2 linked regions of the Variovorax paradoxus genome follow. The protein of the gene in region 1 interacts with the protein of each later gene in a pairwise test. Links are inferred from orthologs where the notes say so. Each region holds a gene or a part of one and is shown on either strand. Other genes may lie near its edges.

Region 1 (6,244 bases):
CCCTTTCGGCCACCGCCGCCCTCTCGCTCGGCCTGGCCGCGCCCGCCGCAGCGCAAGCCAACGACTTCCCGAACCGCACCATCGAGCTGCTCGTGCCCTACCAGCCCGGCGGCGGCACCGACGGGCTGGCGCGCGCGTTTTCCGAAGCCAGTCGCAAGCACATCTCGCAGAGCATCGTGATCGTCAACCGCCCCGGCGCAGGCGGCGCCATCGGCTGGACCGAGGTGATCAACGCCAAGCCCGACGGCTACAAGCTCGCGGTGCTCACGGTGGAGCTGCTCACGCTGCCGCACCTGGGCCTGGCCAAGTTCAACTACGACGACTTCCAGCCCATTGCGCAGCTCAACGCCGACCCGGCCGCGATCACCGTGAAGGCCGATGCGCCGTGGAACACGATCGAAGAGTTCCTGGCCGCGGCGAAGAAGTCGCCCGAGGGCATTCGCGTGGGCAACTCGGGCAACGGCTCGATCTGGCACCTGGCCGCCGCCGCGCTCGAAGACAAGACCGGCACCAAGTTCGGCCACATCCCCTACCAGGGCGCGGCGCCCGCCGTGCTGGCGCTGCTGGGCGGCCACATCGAAGCCGTGGCCGTGAGCCCCGCCGAAGTCACGACGCATGTGCAGGGCGGCAAGCTCAAGGTGCTGATGGTGATGGCCGACAAGCGCGTGAAGGGCTTCGACAAAGTCCCGACCGCGAAGGAGCGCGGCATCGACCTGTCGATCGGCACGTGGCGCGGCCTGGGCGCGCCGAAGAACACGCCGCCCGAAGTGATGGCCAAGCTGCGCGAGATCACCGCCAAGACCGCCGCCGAGCCGCTGATGCACGAGGTGATGGACAAGCAGAACCTGGGCTACGTCTACACCGACGGCGCCGTGTTCAAGGAAACGCTCGCCAAGGACAACGCCTACTTCAAGGCGCTGATCACCAAGCTCAACATCAAGCCGTGAACGCCCCACGACAAGGAGACACTGCCATGCAACGCCGCACACTCATCCAGTCCGCCCTCGCCGTTTCGCTCGCCGCGGCCCTGCCCGCCTTCGCGCAGGGCGGCAGTACCTGGCCCACGGGCAAGGCCATCACCTACCTCGTGCCCTTCCCCGCGGGCGGCACCACCGACGTGCTGGGCCGCCTCATCGGGCAGAGGCTCGGCACCGCGCTCGGCACGAGCGTGATCATCGACAACAAGGGCGGCGCCGGCGGCAGCGTGGGCTCCGAGATCGGCGCGCGCGCCGCGCCCGACGGCTTCACGCTGGTGGGCGGCACGATCAGCTCGCACGCCATCAACGTGAGCCTGTACCCCAAGCTGGGCTACGACCCGCAGAAGTCGTTCGCGCCCGTGACGCTCATCGGCACCAACCCGGTCGTGCTGGTGGTGAACCAGGCCAGCCCCTACAAGACGCTGAAGGACGTGATCGCCGCGAGCAAGGCCAAGACCGGCGGCCTCTCGTCGGCTTCGGCGGGCACGGGCACCTCGCAGCACCTGGCGCTGGAGCTGCTGGGCTTCAAGTCGGGCGTGAAGTTCACGCACATCCCCTACAAGGGCAGCGGCCCGGCGATCCAGGACGTGATCGGCGGACAGGTCGACATGATGTTCGACACCACCGTGGTGGCCGGCCCGCACATCCAGAGCGGCAAGCTGCGCGCCATTGCCGTCACCTCGGCCAAGCGCCTGGCCTCGATGCCCGACGTGCCCACGGTCGCCGAGTCGGGCGTGCCCGGCCTGCAGGACTTCGAGGTGGTGTCGTGGCAGGCGATCTTCCTGCCCGCCGGCGCGCCCGCCCCCGTGGTCGAGCGCCTGCACACCGAGATCCGCAAGATCCTCGCGACGCCCGAGATGCAGGACAAGCTCAAGGGCTTCGGCATGGAGCCCGCCGACCTGACGACCGCGCAGATCGCAGCCTTCCAGAAGGCCGAAGTGGAGAAGTGGGCGCAGGTGATCAAGGCCGCAGGCATCAAGGCCGACTGACCCGCCCCCTCAGCTGCGGCGCCCGACAACATCCACACCCCCACAAGCGCCCGGTGGGCGGTGTGGTGCGGGCGGCCCCTCTGTGCCGCCGAGGCGCGCAGCGTTTCGCGGATCAGGGCTCGCAGCTGTCTGAGCGGAACGAAGTGGAGCGAGTTCTGCGAGCCCCCGCGAAACGCGAGCACCGCAGGGCAGCCGCGCAGCGGCCGGCACAGTGGGGCCGCCCGCACCGCACCGCCCACCGGGCGCGTGCCCCGCAAAGAGCGGACCCTCGCGAACCAAGGGAAGCTTCCTACGCTCCCCGAGGGAAGCGCTTTATAGAATGCCCGTCCGATTCCGCATTCCAGGCCCTTCACAACGTGTCCGATCGCTCCGCAGTTCTGCCCCAATACCTGTTCCCCAAGCAGGCCCTGACCAATTTCGCCGGCTGGGTCGCAGGCAAGGAACGAGGCGCGGTCACCACCTGGATCATTCGCCGCTTCGTTGCCAAGTACGGCGTCGACATGGGCGAAGCGCTCGAGTCCGACATCCATCACTACAAGAGCTTCAACCAGTTCTTCACGCGCGCCCTCAAGCCCGGCATGCGCCCGCTCGCGCAGGCCGACCTCGTCTGCCCCGTGGACGGCGCCATCAGCCAGTTCGGCGCCATCGAGGGCGACCAGATCTTCCAGGCCAAGGGCCACAACTACACGACCACCGCGCTGGTCGGCGGCGACGCGGCGCTGGCCGCCAAGTTCGCGCACGGCAGCTTTGCCACGCTGTACCTGAGCCCCAAGGACTACCACCGCATCCACATGCCCTGCGACGGGCGCCTGGTGCGCATGATCCATGTGCCCGGCGACCTGTTCTCGGTCAACCCGACCACCGCGCGCGGCGTGCCCGGCCTGTTCGCGCGCAACGAACGCGTGGTGTGCGTCTTCGAATCGGCCAACGGCCCCTTCGTGCTCGTGCTCGTGGGCGCCACCATCGTGGGCAGCATGGCCACCGTGTGGCACGGCGTGGTCAACCCGCCGCGCGTGGGCGAGCTGCGCGAGTGGCACTACAACGACCAGCAGATCGACATCAAGAAGGGCGACGAGATGGGCCGGTTCTTGCTCGGCTCCACCGTCGTCATGCTGTTCCCGGCGCCCGCGCTGGCCTTCAACCCGGACTGGTCGCCCACCCGCGCGATCCGCCTGGGCGAAGCCATGGCCAACTACGCCTGATTTGTGAGGCTTTGTCTCGAAACCCGCATGCTGCATGCCTGCACAGCTATAAAACCAGTAGCATCCTGATCCTTCGCGCTATAGTCGTCGGCCAGTCAGACGGTCCATGACGACCAATCACAAACAAGAGTGCGCCGCCCCGGCCCGCCCCCGGCCGACGGTCCGCCCAGCTTCGAGGAGATGATGTCGATGAGTACCAAGGAAAACGCAGCCATCAGCCAGTTGCTCGCCCTGCTCGAAGCCCGCTACGCACTGCGTGTGCTCTGGGCCCTGCGCGACGGCCACGCCCAAACCTTCCGGCTGCTGCAGGACAGCGTCGGCGGCATCACTCCCAACACCCTCAACACCCGCATCAAAGAGTTGCGCGAAGCCGGCGTCGTGAGCCACGGCAGCGACGGCTACTGCCTCACGCTGAGCGGGCAGGACCTGCTCAAGCGCCTGTCCGACCTGCAGGCCTTCGCCGCCAAATGGCAGTTGGGGCAGAACAAGAAGGCCGCGGGGCCGGCCGCCGCTCAGCCGGCCTCTGCCGAGGCGCCCGCACCTGTGACGCCCGCGCCTTCCGCACCCGACGCAGCACCTCCCGCCACGACGCCGTCCGGCTCCGGCAGCCAGGGCTGACGCGGGGGCCGTTCGAGCCTCGGTAAACTCCGCGGCTCCGATTCCTCTCCCCTTTCATCGACGCAAGGAGCGTTTCCCATGCCCACCACCCCCTCCGGCCTGCAATACGAAGACACCGAAGTCGGCACCGGCGCTGAAGCCAAGGCCGGCCAGCACGTGCATGTGCACTACACCGGCTGGCTCTTCAACGACGGCGTGCAAGGCGCCAAGTTCGACTCCAGCCGCGACCGCAACGACCCCTTCGCGTTCTCGCTGGGCGCCGGCCAGGTCATCAAGGGCTGGGACGAAGGCGTCGCCGGCATGAAGATCGGCGGCAAGCGCACGCTGATCATCCCCGCTGCGCTGGGCTACGGTGCCCGCGGCGCCGGCGGCGTGATCCCCCCGAACGCCACCCTGAAGTTCGACGTCGAACTCCTCGACGCACATTGATTTAGCTCGCCCCCAGGCTGCGCGGCACTTCGTGTCCGCTGCGCCAACCCCCTACCGGGGGCGACACCAGCGGCCCGGCAAAGCCGGTTCCGCGGTGTCTCTCGCGAAAGTCACTTCGCCCCCTCTTGCGGCCGTTTTGGCCGCATTTTTACGCTTGAAAAGCCCTAGACCAGCCCCAAGTGGCTGGCTGTGTTTGTTTTCCGGCGCACGCCGGTTCTTTGAAAAATGTCTGACCCGCAACAATCCGCACAGAATTCTCAAATGCTGCAAGGCGAGCCCAGTCCCGAAGAACTGGAGGCCGCGCACGCCGCCAACGAAGCCGAGGCGCTCGACGCCCTGGCCGTGGCACAAGGCGAGCTGGCTGCCCTGCAGGCCAAGAACGTCGAACTGGCCGACCAGTACCTGCGCGCCCAAGCCGACGTGCAGAACGCCCGCCGCCGCGCCGACGACGAGATCACCAAGGCCCGCAAGTTCGCGGTCGAAGCCTTTGCCGAGAGCCTGCTGCCGGTGACCGACAGCCTCGAAGCGGGCCTGGCCATCAAGGACGCCACACCCGAGCAGATCCGCGAAGGCGCCGAAGCCACGCTGCGCCAGCTCAAGAGCGCGCTCGAACGCAACAAGGTGATCGAAGTGGCCCCCGCCGCCGGCGACAAGTTCGACCCGCACCTGCACCAGGCCATCTCGATGGTGCCCGCCGATCAGGAAGCCAACACCGTGGTCGGCCTGCTGCAGAAGGGCTACACCATCAACGAGCGCGTGCTGCGCCCGGCGCTGGTCACCGTGGCCGCGCCCAAGTAAAAGCAAAAGCGGCATCGGCCCACAAGATTCCCACAGGAAATCCCCGCGTCATCCCTTGAATCACGCCGGGTTATCCACAAGTTCATAACAACATATTTTTCCGAATTTCAGGAGTAAGAACATGGCAAAGATCATCGGCATCGACCTCGGCACCACCAACTCGTGCGTGTCGATCATGGAAGGCAACACCACGCGTGTGATCGAGAACTCGGAAGGTGCCCGCACCACGCCGTCGATCGTCGCGTACCAGGAAGACGGTGAAGTCTTGGTCGGTGCCTCGGCCAAGCGCCAGGCCGTCACCAACCCCAAGAACACGCTGTACGCGATCAAGCGCCTGATCGGCCGCAAGTTCGAGGAAAAGGAAGTCCAGAAGGACATCGACCTGATGCCCTACACCATCGCCAAGGCCGACAACGGCGACGCATGGGTGGAAGTGCGCGGCAAGAAGATGGCCCCGCAGCAGGTCAGCGCCGACATCCTGCGCAAGATGAAGAAGACCGCCGAAGACTACCTCGGCGAAACCATCACCGAAGCCGTGATCACGGTGCCGGCGTACTTCAACGACGCACAGCGCCAGGCCACCAAGGACGCCGGCCGCATCGCGGGCCTGGACGTCAAGCGCATCATCAACGAACCCACCGCTGCGGCCCTGGCCTTCGGCCTGGACAAGCAGGACAAGGCCGACCGCAAGATCGCCGTGTATGACCTGGGCGGCGGCACCTTCGACGTGTCGATCATCGAAATCGCGGACGTCGACGGCGAAAAGCAGTTCGAAGTGCTGTCGACCAACGGCGACACCTTCCTGGGCGGCGAAGACTTCGACCAGCGCATCATCGACTACATCATCGGCGAGTTCAAAAAGGAACAAGGCGTTGACCTGGGCAAGGACGTGCTCGCCCTGCAACGCCTGAAGGAAGCCGCTGAAAAGGCCAAGATCGAGCTGTCGAACAGCGCGCAGACCGACATCAACCTGCCGTACATCACGGCCGATGCATCGGGTCCGAAGCACCTGAACATCAAGCTCACCCGCGCCAAGCTCGAGAGCCTGGTCGACGAGCTGGTCGAGCGCACCATCGCGCCTTGCCGCCTGGCCATCAAGGATGCCGGCATCAGCGTGAACGACATCAACGACGTGATCCTGGTCGGCGGCATGACCCGCATGCCCAAGGTGCAGGAAAAGGTGAAGGCCTTCTTCGGCAAGGAGCCGCGCAAGGACGTGAACCCCGACGAA
Region 2 (2,934 bases), 6.2 Mb from region 1 along the record:
GTTCGGCACGCGGCCGCTGCATGGTCTGAGCGGCCTCATTTCACCCGGACAAAAGCACCCCGAACGTTTCGACCGATGGCACCCCGGCAGCCCCGTGTTTCCCCGGAAAAGCACAGCCGTGCGAGACGAGGGCAAGGGGCACGCTCTTGAAAGGTCATCGAATGCCCTTATGATTAGCACTCGCTGCTGACGAGTGCTAACAGCCCTCCCATCCAGTCGACAGGTCGCCGGTTTCTCCGGTGTCCGACCACAAACAAACCCGTTTCTTACCCTTCCAGGAGATGCAATGAAACTTCGTCCTTTGGCCGATCGCGTGATCGTCAAGCGTGTTGACAGCGAAACCAAGACCGCCTCCGGCATCGTCATCCCCGACGCAGCCGCCGAAAAGCCCGATCAGGGTGAAGTCCTGGCCGTGGGCCCGGGCAAGCGCAACGACAAGGGCGAGCTGGCCGCACTGACCGTCAAGGTCGGCGACCGCGTCCTGTTCGGCAAGTACAGCGGCCAGACCGTCAAGGTCGACGGCGACGAACTGCTCGTCATGAAGGAAGACGACCTGTTCGCAGTCGTCGAGAAGTAATTCAACAGATCCATTCGGAGTAAATAAACATGGCAGCAAAAGACGTAGTCTTCGGCGGCGAAGCCCGCGCACGCATGGTCGAGGGTGTCAACATCCTGGCCAACGCAGTCAAGGTGACCCTGGGCCCCAAGGGCCGCAACGTGGTGCTCGAGCGTTCGTTCGGCGCCCCCACCGTGACCAAGGACGGTGTGTCCGTGGCCAAGGAAATCGAACTCAAGGACAAGCTGCAGAACATGGGCGCCCAGCTCGTGAAGGAAGTGGCTTCCAAGACTTCGGACAACGCCGGTGACGGCACCACCACCGCGACCGTGCTGGCCCAAGCCATCGTTCGCGAAGGTTTCAAGCTGGTGGCTGCCGGCATGAACCCGATGGACCTGAAGCGCGGCATCGACAAGGCTGTCACGGCCCTGGTCGCCGAGCTGAAGAAGGCTTCCAAGCCCACCACCACGTCGAAGGAAATCGCGCAAGTCGGCTCCATCTCGGCCAACAGCGACGAAACCATCGGCAAGCTCATCGCTGACGCGATGGACAAGGTCGGCAAGGAAGGCGTGATCACCGTGGAAGACGGCAAGTCGCTGGACAGCGAACTCGACGTCGTCGAAGGCATGCAGTTCGACCGCGGCTACCTGTCGCCCTATTTCATCAACAACCCCGAGAAGCAATCGGCGCTGTTGGACAACCCCTTCGTGCTGCTGTTCGACAAGAAGATCAGCAACATCCGTGACCTGCTGCCGGTGCTGGAGCAAGTCGCCAAGGCTGGCCGTCCGCTACTGATCATTGCCGAAGAAGTCGAAGGCGAAGCCCTGGCTACCCTGGTCGTGAACACGATCCGCGGCATTCTGAAGGTTGTGGCCGTCAAGGCTCCTGGCTTCGGCGACCGCCGCAAGGCCATGCTGGAAGACATCGCCATCCTGACGGGCGGCAAGGTCATCGCTGAAGAAGTGGGCCTGACGCTCGAAAAGGTGACGCTGGCCGACCTGGGTCAAGCCAAGCGCATCGAAGTGGGCAAGGAAAACACGATCATCATCGACGGCGCCGGCGCTGCCGGTGACATCGAAGCCCGCGTGAAGCAAGTGCGCGTTCAGATCGAAGAAGCGACCAGCGACTACGACCGTGAAAAGCTGCAAGAGCGCGTGGCCAAGCTGGCCGGCGGCGTGGCAGTGATCAAGGTTGGCGCTGCCACCGAAGTCGAAATGAAGGAAAAGAAGGCTCGCGTCGAAGACGCCCTGCACGCCACCCGCGCTGCAGTGGAAGAAGGCGTTGTGGCTGGCGGCGGCGTGGCTCTGCTGCGTGCCAAGCAAGCTGTGGGCGACTCGGTCAAGGGCGACAACGCCGACCAGGAAGCCGGCATCAAGCTGGTGCTCAAGGCCATCGAAGCCCCCCTGCGCGAAATCGTGAACAACGCCGGCGGCGAAGCCTCGGTGGTGGTGAACGCTGTGTTGGCCGGCAAGGGCAACTACGGCTTCAACGCTGCGAACGACACGTACGGCGACATGCTCGAGCTGGGCATCCTGGACCCGACGAAGGTCACCCGCACCGCACTGCAGAATGCCGCTTCGGTGTCCTCGCTGCTGCTGACGACCGAAGCCATGGTTGCTGACGCACCCAAGGACGAGTCCGGCGCTGGCGGCGGCGGCATGCCCGACATGGGCGGCATGGGCGGCATGGGCGGCATGGGTATGTAATTTCGCTCGCCCCCAGGGGGATTTGGCTCGCCCCCAGGCTGCGCGGCACTTCGTGTCCGCTACGCCAACCCCCTACCGGGGGCAACACCTGCGGCCCGGCAAAGCCGGTTCCGCGGTGTTTCGCGAAATGAAAAAGCCCCGCTTCGGCGGGGCTTTTTCTATGGGCGATCGGTATTGAATCGGGTCTATCGGAACTGGTCGCGCAGCGCCATGTACAGCACCTGAAAACGCGCATGCCGCGTCTTATGCCCACTGCCCCCTTCGGACGAAGGCGTCAGCGTCTGCTTCACCGGCGGCAAGGTGCACACCTCGGCCACCGCACCCCCATCGGCCAGCCACGCCAACCGCGCCGCACCGAGCGCACCGCCGGTCTCGCTGCCCGCGTAGAGCGTGAGCTCCACCTGGAAGATGTCGGCCAGCAACTGCCCCCACCAGACACTGCGCGCACCGCCACCCACGAGCGCGACTTCGCGCAGCGGCATGTCGGCCGGCAGGCGCAGCGTGTCGAAGCCATCGCGCAGGCCGAAGCTCACGCCTTCGACCACTGCGTAGGCGATCTCTGCGGGGCCGTGTGCATGCGTGAGGCCGAAGAGCACGCCCTGCGCATTCGGGTTGTTGTGCGGCGAACGTTCACCCGACAGGTACGGCAGGAACAGCGGGCAGCGTGACCGG

What was found. Proteins that work in one complex are often made in the same cells at the same time.
Region 2: the proteins of grpE (region 1) and groL interact in binary tests that used the Escherichia coli proteins (3 or more experiments, as listed by UniProt). The link is inferred for Variovorax paradoxus from one-to-one orthologs.

Annotation. Positions count from the first base shown.
Region 1 is NZ_CP045644.1:6,450,894-6,457,137, forward strand. What follows is about bases 3,277-6,244. They hold grpE (nucleotide exchange factor GrpE), read left to right. Parts: upstream 3,277-4,476; coding sequence 4,477-5,013; downstream 5,014-6,244. Other genes in these bases: GFK26_RS29900 (winged helix-turn-helix transcriptional regulator), read left to right, coding at 3,358-3,786; GFK26_RS29905 (FKBP-type peptidyl-prolyl cis-trans isomerase), read left to right, coding at 3,865-4,215; dnaK (molecular chaperone DnaK), read left to right, coding at 5,135-6,244. Outside these bases: GFK26_RS29885 (tripartite tricarboxylate transporter substrate binding protein), read left to right, coding at 1-947; GFK26_RS29890 (Bug family tripartite tricarboxylate transporter substrate binding protein), read left to right, coding at 974-1,966; asd (archaetidylserine decarboxylase), read left to right, coding at 2,323-3,168. UniProt on the Escherichia coli protein: Participates actively in the response to hyperosmotic and heat shock by preventing the aggregation of stress-denatured proteins, in association with DnaK and GrpE. It is the nucleotide exchange factor for DnaK and may function as a thermosensor.
Region 2 is NZ_CP045644.1:261,649-264,582, forward strand. It holds groL (chaperonin GroEL), read left to right. Parts: upstream 1-606; coding sequence 607-2,262; downstream 2,263-2,934. Other genes in the region: GFK26_RS01165 (co-chaperone GroES), read left to right, coding at 287-577; xylB (xylulokinase), read right to left, coding at 2,448-2,934.